3 regions of the Amycolatopsis sp. NPDC004772 genome follow, and region 1 is predicted to be linked to each of the others. Evidence: riboswitches for the same ligand, from Rfam matches in the RefSeq annotation. Region 1 holds a riboswitch; each other region holds the start of a gene.
What was found. Region 1 has a riboswitch for S-adenosylmethionine ahead of ACWEF6_RS26885 (aminotransferase class V-fold PLP-dependent enzyme). Riboswitches for the same ligand answer to the same signal wherever they lie in the genome.

Region 1 (5,070 bases):
ACGACGGCTCGGCTTCGCCCGGACTTGCTACGACCATCTCGCCGGCGAGCTCGGCGTCGCCCTCCGCGAGGGCATGCTCGCCACCGGCCTGGTCGACACCGCCGCCGGGCTGGCGCTGACCCCGCGCGGCCGCGACGTCCTGGCGGCTCTCGGCGTCCCCGTGGCGGCCGGGCGGCGGCCGCTGCTGCGGGACTGTCTGGATTGGACGGAGCGCCGCGACCACCTCGCCGGCGCCCTGCCCGCCGCGCTGCTCGAGCGGGCGGTCGACGCCGGCTGGGTGGCCCGGGACGGCCACCGCGCGGTCAAGGTGCTGCCGGCGGCGGGGGAGCCGTTCGCCGCGCTCGGTGTCGATCTCGACGCGCTCGGTGGTGGTGCGGCGCCTTAACACACCGGGTGTCCGGCGCTGGGCAGCGGTACACGAACGAGTTAACCCACGCGCCTCACTATTCTGAGGGCCCCACGGCACTCGGGAGGAGGCGGGCATGGACCAGCTTCCCGTGCTGCTCGGCGTCGGCGGCGTCGTCCTCCTCGCGTCCGTGCTGGCCGTGCGCGTGTCGATCCGGCTGGGCCTGCCCTCGCTGCTGCTGTACCTGGGGATCGGCGTCCTGCTGGGGGAAGCCGGCTTCGGCATCCGGTTCGACAACCCCGGCCTGACCCAGTCGCTCGGCCTCGCCGCCCTCGTCATGATCCTCGCCGAAGGCGGGCTGACCACCCGGTGGTCGGCGGTGAAACCCGCGCTGGGCCGGGGGATCGCACTGTCCACAGTGGCCGTTGTGGTCAGCATTGCGGCCACCGGCGCGGCCCTGCACTGGCTGCTGGGCCTCGACTGGCGGCTCGCGCTGCTGTGGGGCGCGGTGCTCGCCTCGACCGACGCGGCCGCGGTGTTCTCGGTGCTGCGCACGGCCGGGATCGGCAAACGGCTCACCGGCGCGCTCGAACTCGAGTCGGGCATCAACGACGCACCGGCCTACATCGCCGTCGTGGTGCTGGCCGAAGGCACCACTGTGGACTGGACGCTGCCGCTGCTGGTGGTCTACGAGCTGACGGCCGGCCTGGTCATCGGCCTCGCCTTCGGCTGGCTCGGCGGGATCGCGCTGCGCCGGGCCGCGCTGCCGGCGACCGGCCTCTACCCGCTGGCCACGGTCGCGGTGTGCGTCGTCGCCTACTCGTCCGGGCAGCTGCTGCACGCGTCCGGGCTGCTCGCCACCTACGTCGCCGCGCTGGTGCTCGGCAATTCGCGGCTGCCGCACCGGTCGGACACGCTCTCGTTCGCCGAAGGCCTGGGCTGGCTGGCCCAGATCGGCCTGTTCGTACTGCTCGGGCTGTTCGCCTCGCCGGGCCGGCTGCTCGACGCGATCGTGCCGGGCCTGGTCGCGGGCGCGGTCGTGCTGCTGCTGGCGCGGCCGGTCTCGGTGGTGCTGTCGATGCTGCCGTTCCGCCTGCCGTGGCGGGAACAGGTGTTCCTGTCGTGGGCCGGGCTGCGCGGCGCGGTGCCGATCGTGCTCGCCATGATCCCGCTGTCGCAGGGCCTGCCGGGCGCGCAACGGCTGGTCGACGCGGTGTTCGTGCTGGTCATCGTGCTGACGCTGGTCCAGGGGGCGACGCTCGGCCCGCTCGCCCGCACGCTCGGGCTGGCCAAGAAGTCCGAAGCGCACGAAATAGAGGTCGACTCCGCGCCGCTGGACGAGCTCGGCGCCGAACTGCTGCAGGTCCGGATCCAGCCGGGGTCGAAGATGCACGGCGTGTACCTGTCCGAGCTGCGCCTGCCGGTCGGCGCGACGATCAGCCTGGTCGTCCGCGACGGCGCCGGGTTCACCCCGCAGAAGACCAGCCGGCTGCAGGAGAACGACCAGCTCCTGGTCGTCACGACGAGCGCGGTCCGCGACGCGGTCGAACGCCGGCTGCGCGCCGTCGACCGGGCCGGCCGCCTGGCCCGCTGGAAGGGCGAATCCGGCCGCTGAGCACGCTCTGTGACCGGCGTCTCAGAATGTGCGACGGGGGTTGGCGCCCGGACGCGCTCTCGGTTACCTTCGAACCAGGTCATGAGTGCCAGCGCGAAGCCCCGGCTTGCTGGCCGGCAACCCTCCTACCGCGGTGGGGTGCCCCGGGTGAAGACCGGGCCGGTCGCGCCGTGCGACGGGCAAGCGCGGGCCCCTCGCCGGGGTCCCCCGGATCGCCGAGGAGGCACCCCGATGACTCTCGCCATCGACCGCACCCAGCTCGAAGCCCCCGCCGTTCCCGCTGTCGCCGGGGCGTCGCTGCGGGTCCCGCTGGTCACCGGCGGGGACATCGGCTACGCCAACCTCGACCACGCCGCGAGCGCCCCCTGCCTCGACGCCGTCCGCGCGAAGGTCGACGAGTTCCTGCCCTGGTACGCCAGCGTCCACCGCGGCGCCGGCTTCGCGTCGCAGGTCTCCACCAAGCTCTACGAGCGCACCCGCGACGTCCTGCGCCGCTTCGTCGACGCGCGGCGGACCGACACCGTCGTCTTCACCCGCAACACCACCGACGCCTTCAACCTCCTCGCCCGCAGCCTTCCCCGGCACACCACGGTGATCGTGTTCGACACCGAGCACCACGCCGCGCTCCTGCCGTGGCAGGGACCGAACGTCCGGCGGATCCCGACGCCGCGCACCCGCCTCGCCGCGGTGTCCGCTGTGGACGAAGCACTCGCCGAAGCCCCGCAGGGCCCGCGGCTGGTCGTCGTCACCGGGGCGTCCAATGTGACCGGTGAACTGCTCCCGGTGGCGGAAATCGCCGCCGTGGCGCGCAAACACGGCGCTCGCATCGCTCTCGACGCCGCCCAGCTGGCCCCGCACCGCCGGATTTCGCTCAAGGAACTCGACGTCGACTACGTCGCGTTGTCCGGCCACAAGTTGTACGCGCCCTTCGGTGCGGGCGCGCTGATCGGCCGTGCCGACTGGCTGCGCGCGGCCCGCCCGTACCTCGCCGGCGGCGGTGCGACCAAGCTCGTCACCGAAGACGCCGTCGTCTGGAACACCGGCCCGGAGCGCCACGAAGCCGGCTCGCCCAACACCGTCGGCGTGTACGCGCTCGGCGTCGCGTGCGAGACCCTCGGCGAAAACTGGGCCGCGATCGAAGACCACGAGCAGGCCCTGCTCGCCCGGCTGCGCAAGGGCCTCGAGAGCATCCCCGGCTGCGCCGAGCTGCGGCTGTTCGACGCGCCGGTCGACCGGGTCGGCACGGTCAGCTTCGTCGTCGACGGCTTCGACCCCGGCTGGCTCGCCGCGGTCCTGTCCGCCGAGTACGGCATCGGCGTCCGCGACGGCGCCTTCTGCGCCCACATCGCGGCCAAGCGCCTGATCGGCGTCACCGGCGGCGAGGGGCAGCAGGCGGTCCGCGTCAGCCTCGGCCTCGGCAGCACCGAGGAACACGTCGACCGCGTGCTGCTGGCGCTGCGCCAGATCGTCGCCCGCGGAGCCCGCTGGGAGTACGCGAAGGTGGACGGCCGCTGGGCCCCGGTGGGCGACCCGCGCGAGCTGCCGCCGTTCTGCTGAGCGCTAGCCTGGGCCGATGGGGAGAGGGCCGCGTTTCTGGTTTCCGCTGGCACTGCTGGGGTTCGCGGAGATCGGCCTGGCGGCGGCGCAGTTGCTGGCGCGCCGCAGCCGGGCCCAAGCCGAGGCCGCGAACCTCCTGCTCCGGCCGGCCACGCCGGCATCCCCTCGCCTGCAGTTCCTGACCCAGGACGAGTTCTACGCCCTGGGCCCGGGCCTGCCGACCGAGATCGCGTGGCTGATCGCGCTCGGCGTGGTCGTCACCGGCACGGCCATCTGGTACGCGCTCGCGCTGCGGCCCGTCCGCACCGCCCGGTTCGTCCTCGGCACGGTCGCCGCGCTGCTCGCCGTCCCCCTGCTCGACCTGGTCGGATCGTGGCAGTTCCGGCTCGACGACACCCTGCGCGGCCCGCTCCTGGCCACGCTCGGCCTGCTGCTGCTCGCCGCGTACGAGCGCAGCCGGTTCGTCCTGCTCACGGCGGCGGCGTTCGCGCTGGTCGCCGTGGTGCTTTCGGCGGACATGGCGGGCGTGCTGGGGTCCGCGGCCATCCTGCTCGCCGCCGCCTTCGCCGCCCTGCTGCGGCCGAAGCCCCGGATAGGCTGACCCGATGGGGAGTCCGCGGAGGGCCTGGTTCCCGTTGGCCGCACTGGGGTTCGCGCTGCTCGTGATGGTGGCCGTCGCACTGGTCCCGGACCGCCCCGAGAGCACGCTCGGGTACCAGCGGTTGCACGGCTCCGCGACCAACGAGCTCAACGGCACCGGCCTGGCGAGCGAGCAGCGAGCGATCGCCGTCGCCGTCGACGTGGTGCCCTCGGCGCGGCTCGGCTGGCTCGCCGGCCTCGCCTGCGTGGTCCTCGCCGTCGCCGCCTGGTACTGGCGGCAGCTGCGGCCGCCGCGTCCCGGCCGGTTCCTGCTCGGCACGCTCGGGGCGCTGGCCGCCGTCCCGCTGCTCGACCTGGCCGGCGCCCTCCAGTTCCGGCTCGACGGCGACGTCCGCGGCCCGCTGCTCGCGGCGTTGGGCCTCCTGGTGCTGGCCGGCTACGAACGCAGCTGGTCGCTCCTGGCCGTCGCCGCGGTGTTCACGCTGGTCACGACGCTGTTCCTGCCACCGGTGGCCGGCGCGCTCGCCGCGGCGGGCGTCCTGTTCGCGGCCGCCTTCGCCGTGCTCCTGCGGCCGCGTCCGGACGGGCCCGCCACCGCCTGACCAGCGCCGTGGACAATGGACCGGTGAGCACCGAGCCCAGCCACTCCGAGCCCGACACCGCCGCGCCCGCCGAGGCGGTGCCCGATCCGGCCGCCGACGCGCCCGAGAACCCGGAGGTGCCGGCGAAGCCGCTGCTGCCGAAGCGGCGGGTCGGCTGGGTCTTCGCGGTCGCCGTCGTGTTCTGGGCGATCGACCTGGTGTCGAAGAACCTGGTCGTCGCCAACCTGGAGGGCAAGGAGCCGGTCAAGGTCCTCGGCGGGCTGATCTACCTGCAGGTGATCCGCAACCCCGGCGCCGCCTTCTCGATGGCCACCGGCATGACCTGGGTGCTCGCCCTGGTCGCGCTCGCC
Region 2 (5,070 bases), on a different contig from region 1:
TGATCCGCCTCATCAACGCCGAGACGACGTACCTGCCGCCGATCGTCATCCCGGACGGCCTCGAGGAGGACCGCACCGCTTCCCCCGAAGCGCGCCGTGCGGCTCTGGACGAGGGCCTCCGCCAGACGACCAAGGTCTGGAAGCGCCGGTTCCTCAAGGGCGCCGTCCTCAGCGTCATGATCTCCGTCGCCGGCGGCGGCGCGGCCGCGCTGGCGATGAACAAGAGCATCACCGTCGACGTCGACGGCCACCAGCAGACCGTGCACTCCTTCGGCGGCACCGTCGGCGAGGTGCTCGAGGACGCGGGCCTGTCCGTCGGCGAGCACGACTCGCTCTCGCCCTCCCCGCAGGCGGAGGTCGGCGACGGCGGCGTCATCAAGCTCGAGCGCGGCCGCCAGCTGAAGCTGATCGTCGACGGCGCCGAGCGCACCTCCTGGGTCCGCGCGACCCACCTCGGCGACGCGCTGAGCCAGCTCGGGATGACCGAGATGGACAAGGCCGGCACCTGGATGTCGATGCCGAAGAGCGGCGAGCTGCCGCTGCAGGGCGCGACCGTCGAGATCAAGACGCTCAAGAACATCACCCTGTACGACGGCGGGAACGCGCCGAAGCAGGTCAAGACCACGGCCGTGACGACGAAGGAGTTCCTGGGCGAGTACAAGCTCACCCTGGGCCCGGAGGACCAGGCCGAGGGCGGCCTGGACGTCAAGCTGACCGACGGCGCCGAGGTGCACATCAGCCGCACCGGCGTCTCGACGGTCGTCCAGAAGGAGAGCATCGACCCGCCCGAGCAGCGCGTCGACGACCCGAACCTCGCCAAGGGCAAGACGCAGGTCGAGGACCCCGGCACGCCGGGCCAGAAGGAAGTGACCTACAAGGTCACGCAGAAGAACGGCAAAGAGGTCGGCCGGGAGAGCATCTCCGAGAAGGTCATCACCCAGCCGAAGCCGAAGATCGTCCACGTCGGCACCAAGGAAGCCCCGACCCCGGCGATCGGCGACGGCTCCGCGTGGGACCGCATCGCGCAGTGCGAGTCGGGCGGCAACTGGGCCATCAACACCGGCAACGGCTACTACGGCGGCCTCCAGTTCGACAAGCGCACGTGGGACGCCTACGGCGGCGACCAGTACGCGAACCTGCCGAACCAGGCTTCGCGCGAGCAGCAGATCGCGGTCGCGGAGAAGGTCCGCGACGCCCGCGGCGGCTACAGCGCCTGGCCGGTCTGCGGCAAGAAGGCCTGAGCCCCCCTTCGGAACGGCCCCCGTCCACCGGACGGGGGCCGTTCCGCGTGTCGCCCCTCAATCACGCGAGATCCGCGCTCAATCACGCGAGATCCGCCTCCAATCACGCGAGATGCGCCTCTGATCACGCGGGATCCGCCGCTGATCACGCCGGATCCGGGTTCAAGTAGGCTCGTCCGGTGGTTGAACTGCTGGGACCGGCCGAAATCCGTGCGCTGGCGGCCGAACTCGACGTGCGGCCGACCAAGAAGCTCGGGCAGAACTTCGTGCACGACCCCAACACCGTCCGGCGGATCGTCGAGCTGGCGAACGTCGGCGAGGGCGACGTCGTCCTCGAGGTCGGGCCCGGGCTCGGGTCGCTGACCCTCGGGCTGCTCGCCACCGGCGCCCGGGTGGTCGCCGTCGAGATCGATCCCAAGCTCGCCGAGCGGCTGCCCGAGACGGTGGCCGAGCGGGGCCCGGAAGCGGCCGGAAACCTCACCGTCGTCGGGGCGGACGCCCTGCGCGTCACCCGCGAAGAACTGGGCGAGCCGACCGCTCTCGTCGCGAACCTGCCCTACAACGTCGCCGTGCCCGTCGTGCTGCACCTGCTGGCTGAGGTGCCCTCCCTCCGGAGCGGCCTCGTCATGGTGCAGACCGAGGTCGCCGACCGGATGGCCGCCGGCCCCGGCAGCCGGATCTACGGCGTGCCCAGCGTCAAGCTCGCCTGGTACGGCCCCGCACGCAAGGTCGCCGCCGTGCCACGCTCGGTGTTCTGGCCGGTGCCGAACGTCGATTCCGCGCTCGTCGCCTTCGAGCGGGCCGACGCGACGGCGTCCGACGACCGGGACGTCCTCTTCGGCCTGGTGGACGCCGCATTCTCACAACGCAGGAAGACGCTCCGGGCCGCGCTCGCGGGCTGGGCGGGCTCGGCCGAGCGCGCCGGCGAACTCCTGACGGCGGCCGGGATCGACCCCAAGACCCGTGGCGAGCAGCTGGATGTGCACGACTTCGCCCGCATCGCCGCCGCGCGTTAGCGACTCCACAGTGGAGGCGTGAAAATACGCCCGCCCAGCCCGTGATCCCGCGATTCGGACACCTCCACTCGTGTGATCTGGGCCAACGGGCTTGCTTTCGCTCCTCGGGATCGGTTTTACTCAGTACGTCCATCCCGAGCGACTGAGAGACCTGGCTCGCCGAAGTCGCAGCAACCACCCTCCACAGGGCAGGTGCTACCGCCAGGACCGATGGAGGCCGTTTTCGATGAAGAGGGTAGCCCGCCCCCTGCTCCTGACCAGGCGTCGCGTTGTCGACGAAGGCCGCCGCTCCGTGACCGCGTGTCGACGCTCCCGCTGAGCTAGTCCGAGCCGGTCCACCTCTTCTTCACGCACCGTCCGAACAGGACGGAACTCGCTTGCGGCCGGGTGCTGCGCGCTGCCTGCACCCCGTTTTCTGGAGCCTTCGTGATCACCGTCGAAAACCTGTCCAAAACCTTTGCCACCAACGGAAACTCCGTCGTCGCGCTGCGGGACGTGAGCGTCGACGTCCAGGCCGGCTCGCTGTTCGGCGTGGTCGGTCCCGCCGGGTCGGGCAAGTCCGTCCTCGCCCGGTGCATCGCCCTGCAGGAGCGCCCGGACCGCGGTGTCGTCCGCCTCGACGGCCTCAACACCGGCACCCTCGACGGCCGCCGCCTCCGCGAAATCCGCCGTCAGCTCGGCGTCGTTTCCACGAAACCGGAGCTGATCGCCGAGCGCACCATCGCCGGCAACATCGCTTCCCCGCTCGAGCAGCTCGGCGTCGACGGCCCGCAGCGCCGCAGCCGGGTCGGCTCGCTGCTCGACCTCGTCGGCCTGACCCAGCGCGCCACGCAGCGGCCCGGTGAGCTGTCCGCCGGGCAGCTCCGCCGCGTCGCGGTCGCGAAGGCGCTGGCGGCGGCCCCGGCCGTGCTGCTCGCCGACGACCCGACCGCCGGCGTCGACCCGGAGGAGGCCGGCGCGGTGCTCGCCGTCCTCGACCGGGCGCGCTCCGAGCTGGGCACCACGATCGTCGTCACGACGCCGGACGCGGGCGTGGTCCGCCGGGTCTGCGACGACGTCGCGGTGCTGGAGGACGGCACGGTCGTCGAGCGCGGCACGGTGCTCGACCTGATCTCGAACCCGGCCAGCCGCACCGCCCAGGCGCTGCTGCCGGCCATCGAGACCACCCGCTCGCAGGCGGCGCGCTACGACCGCTCGGCCGACGTCGTGCTGGTCGGTTTCGCGTCGGTGGGCGCGCTGCTGCCCGAGGCCGCGGGCCGCTTCGACGTCGAGTTCGCCACCATCGGCGGCGGCCTGACCCGCATCGGTGACACGCCGGTCGGCCGGTTCCGCCTCGGTGTCCGCGGCGAGCGCGCCGACGCGGCGCTGGCCTGGGTCGCCGAGCGCGGCGGGCACGTGACGCACACCGCGCGCGGCCCGCAGGGTGTCGCGGCCGCCTGACCCCCCGCCCCAAGCGCCCCAATGTGGCGTTGGGTGCATGTGACGCACCCAATGTGGCGTTCGGTGCGTCCAACGCACCCAACGCCACATTGGGGCGTTCGGGCGGGCACGTAGGCTGGTCGGGTGCTCGCCGTAGTTCCGCCCCCAGTCACCGTCCGGGTCCCGGCCAAGGTCAACCTGCACCTTTCGGTCGACGACCTGCGCGAAGACGGTTACCACGAGCTGGTCACCGTGTTCCAGGCGCTGTCGCTGACCGACGAGGTGACCGTCGCGGTCACCGAAGAGCCCGGCATCGAGGTCTACGGCGAGGGGGAGGGCTCGGTCCCGACCGGCCCCGAAAACCTGGCCTGGCGGGCCGTCGAGGCGCTCGCCGCGCACGTCGGGCGCACCGGCGAGCCGAAGGTCCGGGTGGTGCTGCGCAAGGGCATCCCGGTCGCCGGCGGCATGGCGGGCGGCAGCGCCGACGCGGCGGCGACGCTGGTCGGGCTCGCCTCGCTGTGGGGACTCGACGTCACCCGTGACGAGCTGGCCGAGCTCGCCGCCGGCCTGGGCAGCGACGTCCCGTTCGCGCTGTACGGCGGCACCGCCCTGGGCACCGGTCGCGGCGAGCAGCTCGTCCCGGTGCTGTCGCGGCACACGTTCCACTGGGTGCTGGCTTTCGCCGCCGAAGGGCTGTCGACGCCGAAGGTGTTCGGCGAACTCGACCGCCTGCGCGCGGCGGGCAACCCGCCCCGGATCGGTTCGCACACACCGGTCGTCGAGGCGCTGGCGTCGGGCGACCCACGCCAGCTGGCCCTGCTGCTGGGCAACGACCTCCAGGCGGCGGCGGTCTCACTGCGGCCCGACCTGCGCCGCACGCTCCGGGCGGGCGTGAACGCGGGCGCGCTCGCGGGCACGGTGTCCGGTTCCGGCCCGACGTGCGCGTTCCTCTGCGAAGACGCGCAGTCGGCGGTGGAGGTCGCGGCCGAGCTGTCGGGCGCCGGCGTCTGCCGCACGGTCCGCGTGGCCCACGGCCCCGTCCCCGGCGCCCGGTTGGTCGGCGGGGACGACGCGCCACGCCCGGCGCCGCCGCGGGTGCACGCATGAAGCACGCCGAGTTCGCCTTCCCCGGCCCGCTGCGCGACAAGCTGGTCGCGGCGATCCTGCGCGGGGAGAAGACGTCGACCACCGGCCTGGTCGCCGAATACGAGAAGTACGGCGAAGAACTGCCTGTCGTCGGCGAGCGCGAGCTGATGATCGACTCGGCGGGCAACGGCGTCGCGGTGCTCGAGACCACCGAGGTGCGCGTCCTCCCTCTGTCCGAAGTGGACTTGCAGCACGCGCTCGACGAGGGCGAGGGCTTCACCAGCGTCGCCGAGTGGCGTGCCGACCAC
Region 3 (5,070 bases), on a different contig from region 1:
CTCTTCAGGATCTCCATCCGACCATCCCTACCGGACGGGCTCAGGCGGCCGCAATCGCCGCGATGCCGGACAGCACGATCACCGAGCCGGCCAGCCGCCGCACGGCGTCCCGCTCGCCCAGGACCAGCCACGCGGCGAGGCCGCCGAGCACGATGCTCAGCTCCCGGGCGGGTGCGACCAGGCTGACCGGCGCCATGGTCAGGGCGAACAGCACGAGGATGTAGGCGACCGGCGACAGCAGCCCGACGAGCAGCACCTCCCGGCGGTGCTCGCGCCAGACGCGGCCGACCTCGGCACGCCCGGCCAGCGCGCCGGGCACGAGCAGGACGCTCTGCAGGACCGAGCCGAGGCCGAAATAGACGACCGGCGGCACGCCGAGGCCGGTCACCGAGTGCGCGTCCCAGAGCGTGTAGCCGGCGATGACGGCGCCGGTCAGCAGGCCGTAGAAGATCCCCGCTTTGACCGCTTGCGGGTCACCCGCCTTGCGGCCGGTGCTGATCACCAGGACGCCGGCGATCACCAGGAACGCGCCGAGCAGGCCGAGCGGACCGGGCCGTTCGCCGAGCACGAGGACGGCGGCCAGCACCGACAGCAGCGGCCCGGTGCCCCGCGCGACGGGGTAGACGACGGACAGGTCCCCCACGCGGTACCCGCGTTGCAGGACGATGCCGTAGGCGATGTGCAGCACGGAGGTGACGACGGCGGCGAGCAGCCAGCTCCACTGTGGACGGCCGGCTCCGACGACGAGCTGGACGACCGTGATCGGCAGCAGCGCGACGGCGCCGACGGTGTAGTAGAGCCAGACGAACTGGGTGCCGCCGGAGGAAATCCGCTTCGCGGCGAGGTTCCAGGCGGCGTGCACGACGGCCGCGACGAGGACTAGGGACAGGGCGGTGGCGTTCATCGGACCCCTTCGGTTTTTCGCGCGCGCGAAACCGGGTCCTCCAGGCTTTTGCCCCGTCAGATGAACGACCGGCCGTCCGGGCCCGCCGATGGTGCCGCTCGGACCAGACCCACCGGTCCTGGTTGGGTCGAGCTGGGAGCGCGGACCGGCGACGGAACCCTAGGCACTACCGCCGTCCACCGTACTCCCGGCTCCGGACGCCCGCGGCCCGGCTGTTAGAGTGGTCGCTCGCTGCCCGTGCGGCATTCCGTCATGGAGGAAACCCGGTTCCACCGGGGCCACTTCAGCGCGGCGGCGATCTCACCGAGTGAAACAGGAGTTGCCCTATGGCCAACATCAAGTCGCAGATCAAGCGCATCACGACGAACGAGAAGGCGCGTCAGCGCAACCAGGCGATCCGGTCCTCGGTGAAGACCGCGATCCGCAAGGTCCGCGAAGCCGCCGAGGCCGGCGACAAGGCCAAGGCCGTCGAGCTGCAGCGCGACGCCGCCCAGAAGCTGGACAAGGCCGTCTCGAAGGGCGTCATCCACGCCAACCAGGCCGCCAACAAGAAGTCGGCGCTCGCGAAGCGCGTCAACGCGCTCTGAGCTGGTTGATTTCTGGGAAGGCCCCGGCTTCGGCCGGGGCCTTCTTCGTGTCCGTGGTGGGGCCGGCACCGACCGGCCGCGGCGCCCCGGGACGGCAGCGCCGCGGCTCGCGGCGTCAGCGGTCGCCCTTGGCCGCCGCCACCTCGAGGACCGCTCGTTCCAGCGCGTAGTTCGGGTCCGCCGCCACGCCCTTGACCTCGGCGTTCAGCCGCGCGACCACGCGCATCGCCGTCGCCAGGCCGTCGGGGTTCCAGCCGCGGGACTGGCCCTGCGCCTTGCGGATCTTCCACGGCGGCATGCCGAGTTCGCCCGCCAGCTGGTTCGGGTTGCCCCGGCCCGCGCCGGAGACCCGGGCGATCGTGCGGACCGCGTCGGCCAGAGCGTCCGCGACCAGGACGTGCGGGACGCCCAGCTGCATCGCCCACCGCAGCGACTCCAGCGCCGCCGAGCGGTCACCGCTGACGGCCTTCTCCGCGACTGCGAACCCGGTGACGTCGGCGCGGCCGCGGTGGTAGCGGCGGACCGCGTCGGCGTCGACGGCCCCGCCGGTGTCCGCGACCAGCTGCGTCGCCGCCGAGGAGAGTTCCCGCAGGTCGGAGCCCACGGCGTCGAGGAGGGCGGCCACCCCCGCCGGGTCGATCTTGCCGCCCACCCGGCGCACCTCGTGGCGCACGAACTGCTCCCGCTCGGCCGGCTTGGTCAGCTTCGGGCACTCGGTGACCTCAGCACCGGCCTTCTTCAGCGCGGCCGGGAGCGACTTGCCGGCCTTGCTGCGGCCGCCGCCGGTGTGCACGACAACGAGCACGACCCCGTCCGCCGGGTCCTTCAGGTAGCTCGCGACGGCGTCGGCCAGCTCCTGCGAGATGTCCTGCGCCGACTCCAGGACGATCACCCGGCCCTCGCTGAACAGCGACGGGCTGACCAGTTCGGCCAGCTCGGGCGCTGTGAGATCGGACACCCGGACGCGGGTCAGCTCCGCGGTCGGGTCCGTCGCGCGGGCGGCGGCGAGCGTCTCGCGGACGGCCCGCTCGATCAGCAGTTCTTCCTCCCCCAGCACCAGCTGCAGCGGGGCCGGGGCGGTGGCTTGCGCGGTCACCCGGGAATCCTCTCACTTGCGCTCCGGTGCCCCCGCTCCGGTGATGTCGGGCGGCCACCGTGGCACGGCGCGAGCGCGATGTCGTACGGTGTAGCCGAGGCAGCCCGCCCCGGACGATCCGGCGTGCGTGGCACCGACAACCGAATACCGCTCATCCAGAGGGGCAGAGGGAACGGCCCGACGAAGCCCCGGCAACCGGCGTACAGCCCGTCATCCCGCGATCGCGGGGTAGCTGACGACCACGGTGCCAATTCCGGCCCGCTTCGGCGGGGCAGATGAGGAAAGGAACCTCGCGATGACCGCCACCCTCGGCACGACCTCCACCACGAAGACCCCGGATCTCGGTCCCGCCGTCGAACTGGTGTCGAAGGAAGAGGGCCACCGGCAGCCGCTGGCCCCGGAGTTCGTCTCCGCCGAAGACTTCTCGCCGCTCGAGGTCGCCTACGACTTCGGCCGCGTCCGCCGCGAAGACATCGAGGCCGGCCCCAAGAACATCTGGCGCTACAAGAAGCTCCTTCCGGTTCCGTCCAACGTCGAAGAGATCCCGAACACCGAGCCGGGCGCGACGCGGCTGGTCCGCGCCGACCGCCTCGCCAAGGCGCTCGGCCTCAAGCGCGTGTGGGTCAAGGACGACACCGGCAACCCGACGCACTCGTTCAAGGACCGCGTCGTCGCCGTCGCGCTGGCCGCGGCCCGCGAGTTCGGGTTCGAGGTGCTCGCGTGTCCGTCGACCGGCAACCTGGCCAACGCGACGGCCGCCGCCGCGGCCCGCGCCGGCTGGCGGTCGGTCGTGCTGATCCCGAAGACCCTCGAGCGCGCCAAGATCCTCACCACCGCGGTGTACGACGGTGACCTCCTCGCCATCGACGGCAACTACGACGACGTCAACCGCCTCGCCACCGAGCTCGCCGGCGAGCACCCGAAGTGGGCGTTCGTCAACGTGAACGTCCGGCCGTACTACTCGGAAGGCTCGAAGACGCTGGCCTTCGAGGTCGCCGAGCAGCTCGGCTGGCGCATCCCGCCGCAGATCGTCGTCCCGATCGCCTCCGGTTCGCAGTTGACCAAGGTGGACAAGGGTTTCCGTGAGCTGGGTCAGCTCGGCCTCGTGGACGCCAGCCCGTACAAGGTGTTCGGCGCGCAGGCCACCGGCTGCTCGCCGGTGTCGGCCGCGTTCCGCGAAGGCCACGACGTGGTCCAGCCGGTGAAGCCGGACACCATCGCCCGTTCGCTGGCGATCGGCAACCCGGCCGACGGCCCGTACGTGCTCGACATCGTCAACCGCACCGGCGGCGCGATCGAGGACGTCTCCGACGAAGAGGTCGTCGAAGGCATCCGCCTGCTCGCCCGCACCGAAGGCATCTTCACCGAGACGGCGGGCGGGGTCACCGTCGCCACGGCGAAGAAGCTGGTCGAGACGGGCAAGCTGGACCCGGACGCCGAGACGGTCCTGCTGATCACCGGCGACGGCCTCAAGACCCTCGACGCGATCGAGAACCACGTCGGCCCCAAGGCCACCCTGCCGCCCTCGGCCGCGGCCGTGAACGAGGCCCTCGGCTACTGAGCTCCGGCCGGGGCGGGCAGTCGGCCTGCCCCGGCACTCAGCGTCGCGGCGGGCCGCGCGGCTCGCCACGGCGGACTATTGCCGTTCCGGTGACCACCGCGGTGTCGCCGTCCTCGTCGGTGCGAGTGACTCGCGCGCCGAGCGCCACCAAGGTGTCCATTGTGGACTTGCTGGGGTGGCCGTACGTGTTTCCCGCCCCGACGCTGACCAACGCCACCCGCGGAGCCACCGCCGCGAGGAACGACGGCAGCGAGTAACGGCTGCCGTGATGGGGCACCTTCAGCACCTCCGCCTTCAGATCTCCGATGTCGGCCAGCAGGTCCGCCTGCGCGGCCAGTTCGACATCGCCGGTCAGCAGGACCCGGCCGGCCGTGGTTTCCGCCCGGATGACCACCGAGCTGTTGTTGATCGTCGTGCCGTCCTGGGGCCCGTCTTGCCGCGCCGGTACGTAACGCGGGCCGAGGACGTCGAGCGCCAGGCCCGGCCAGTCCAGCCGCTCCCCCGGGTTCAGTTCCACCAGCGGCACCGCCCGCCGGCCGGCCTCGGCGGCGACCTGGCGCCACGCCCATCCCGGCGACCGCCCGGGGCCGACGGCGATCGCACCGACCGCGCGGCCGTCGAAGACCGAGGCGAGACCGCCGATGTGGTCGGCGTGCAGGTGGCTCAGCACCAGCAGCGGAACCCGGTCGACCGCCAGCCGGTGCAGGCACTCGTCGACCGGCCCCGGCTCGGGCCCGGCATCGACGACGACCGCGCGCCCCGGCTCGGCGGTCGCCAGCACGACCGCGTCACCTTGGCCGACGTCGCACTCGACCATCGCCCAGTTCCGCGGCGGCCACGCCGGCGCCACCACCCGGACCGGCACGAACACCAGCAGCGCACCGGCGACGAGCACGGCCATCAGCACCCGCACCTTCCGGTG

Region 2: another riboswitch for S-adenosylmethionine. It lies ahead of ACWEF6_RS36055 (methionine ABC transporter ATP-binding protein); the one in region 1 lies ahead of ACWEF6_RS26885 (aminotransferase class V-fold PLP-dependent enzyme).
Region 3: another riboswitch for S-adenosylmethionine. It lies ahead of thrC (threonine synthase); the one in region 1 lies ahead of ACWEF6_RS26885 (aminotransferase class V-fold PLP-dependent enzyme).

Annotation. Positions count from the first base shown of each region.
Region 1 is NZ_JBSGBK010000051.1:8,479-13,548, forward strand. It holds gene ACWEF6_RS26875 (ArsR/SmtB family transcription factor) at 1-385, shown strand, start outside; gene ACWEF6_RS26880 (potassium/proton antiporter) at 483-1,961, shown strand; SAM riboswitch class IV at 2,039-2,153, shown strand; gene ACWEF6_RS26885 (aminotransferase class V-fold PLP-dependent enzyme) at 2,193-3,518, shown strand; gene ACWEF6_RS26890 (hypothetical protein) at 3,535-4,119, shown strand; gene ACWEF6_RS26895 (hypothetical protein) at 4,124-4,720, shown strand; gene lspA (signal peptidase II) at 4,798-5,070, shown strand, end outside.
Region 2 is NZ_JBSGBK010000093.1:3,946-9,015, reverse strand. It holds gene ACWEF6_RS36065 (transglycosylase family protein) at 1-1,241, shown strand, start outside; gene rsmA (16S rRNA (adenine(1518)-N(6)/adenine(1519)-N(6))-dimethyltransferase RsmA) at 1,421-2,257, shown strand; SAM riboswitch class I at 2,384-2,474, shown strand; gene ACWEF6_RS36055 (methionine ABC transporter ATP-binding protein) at 2,684-3,697, shown strand; gene ACWEF6_RS36050 (4-(cytidine 5'-diphospho)-2-C-methyl-D-erythritol kinase) at 3,821-4,783, shown strand; gene ACWEF6_RS36045 (ASCH domain-containing protein) at 4,780-5,070, shown strand, end outside.
Region 3 is NZ_JBSGBK010000017.1:15,066-20,135, forward strand. It holds gene ACWEF6_RS13640 (VOC family protein) at 1-17, opposite strand, end outside; gene ACWEF6_RS13645 (DMT family transporter) at 41-904, opposite strand; gene rpsT (30S ribosomal protein S20) at 1,231-1,491, shown strand; gene holA (DNA polymerase III subunit delta) at 1,607-2,587, opposite strand; SAM riboswitch class I at 2,736-2,869, shown strand; gene thrC (threonine synthase) at 2,883-4,148, shown strand; gene ACWEF6_RS13665 (ComEC/Rec2 family competence protein) at 4,186-5,070, opposite strand, start outside.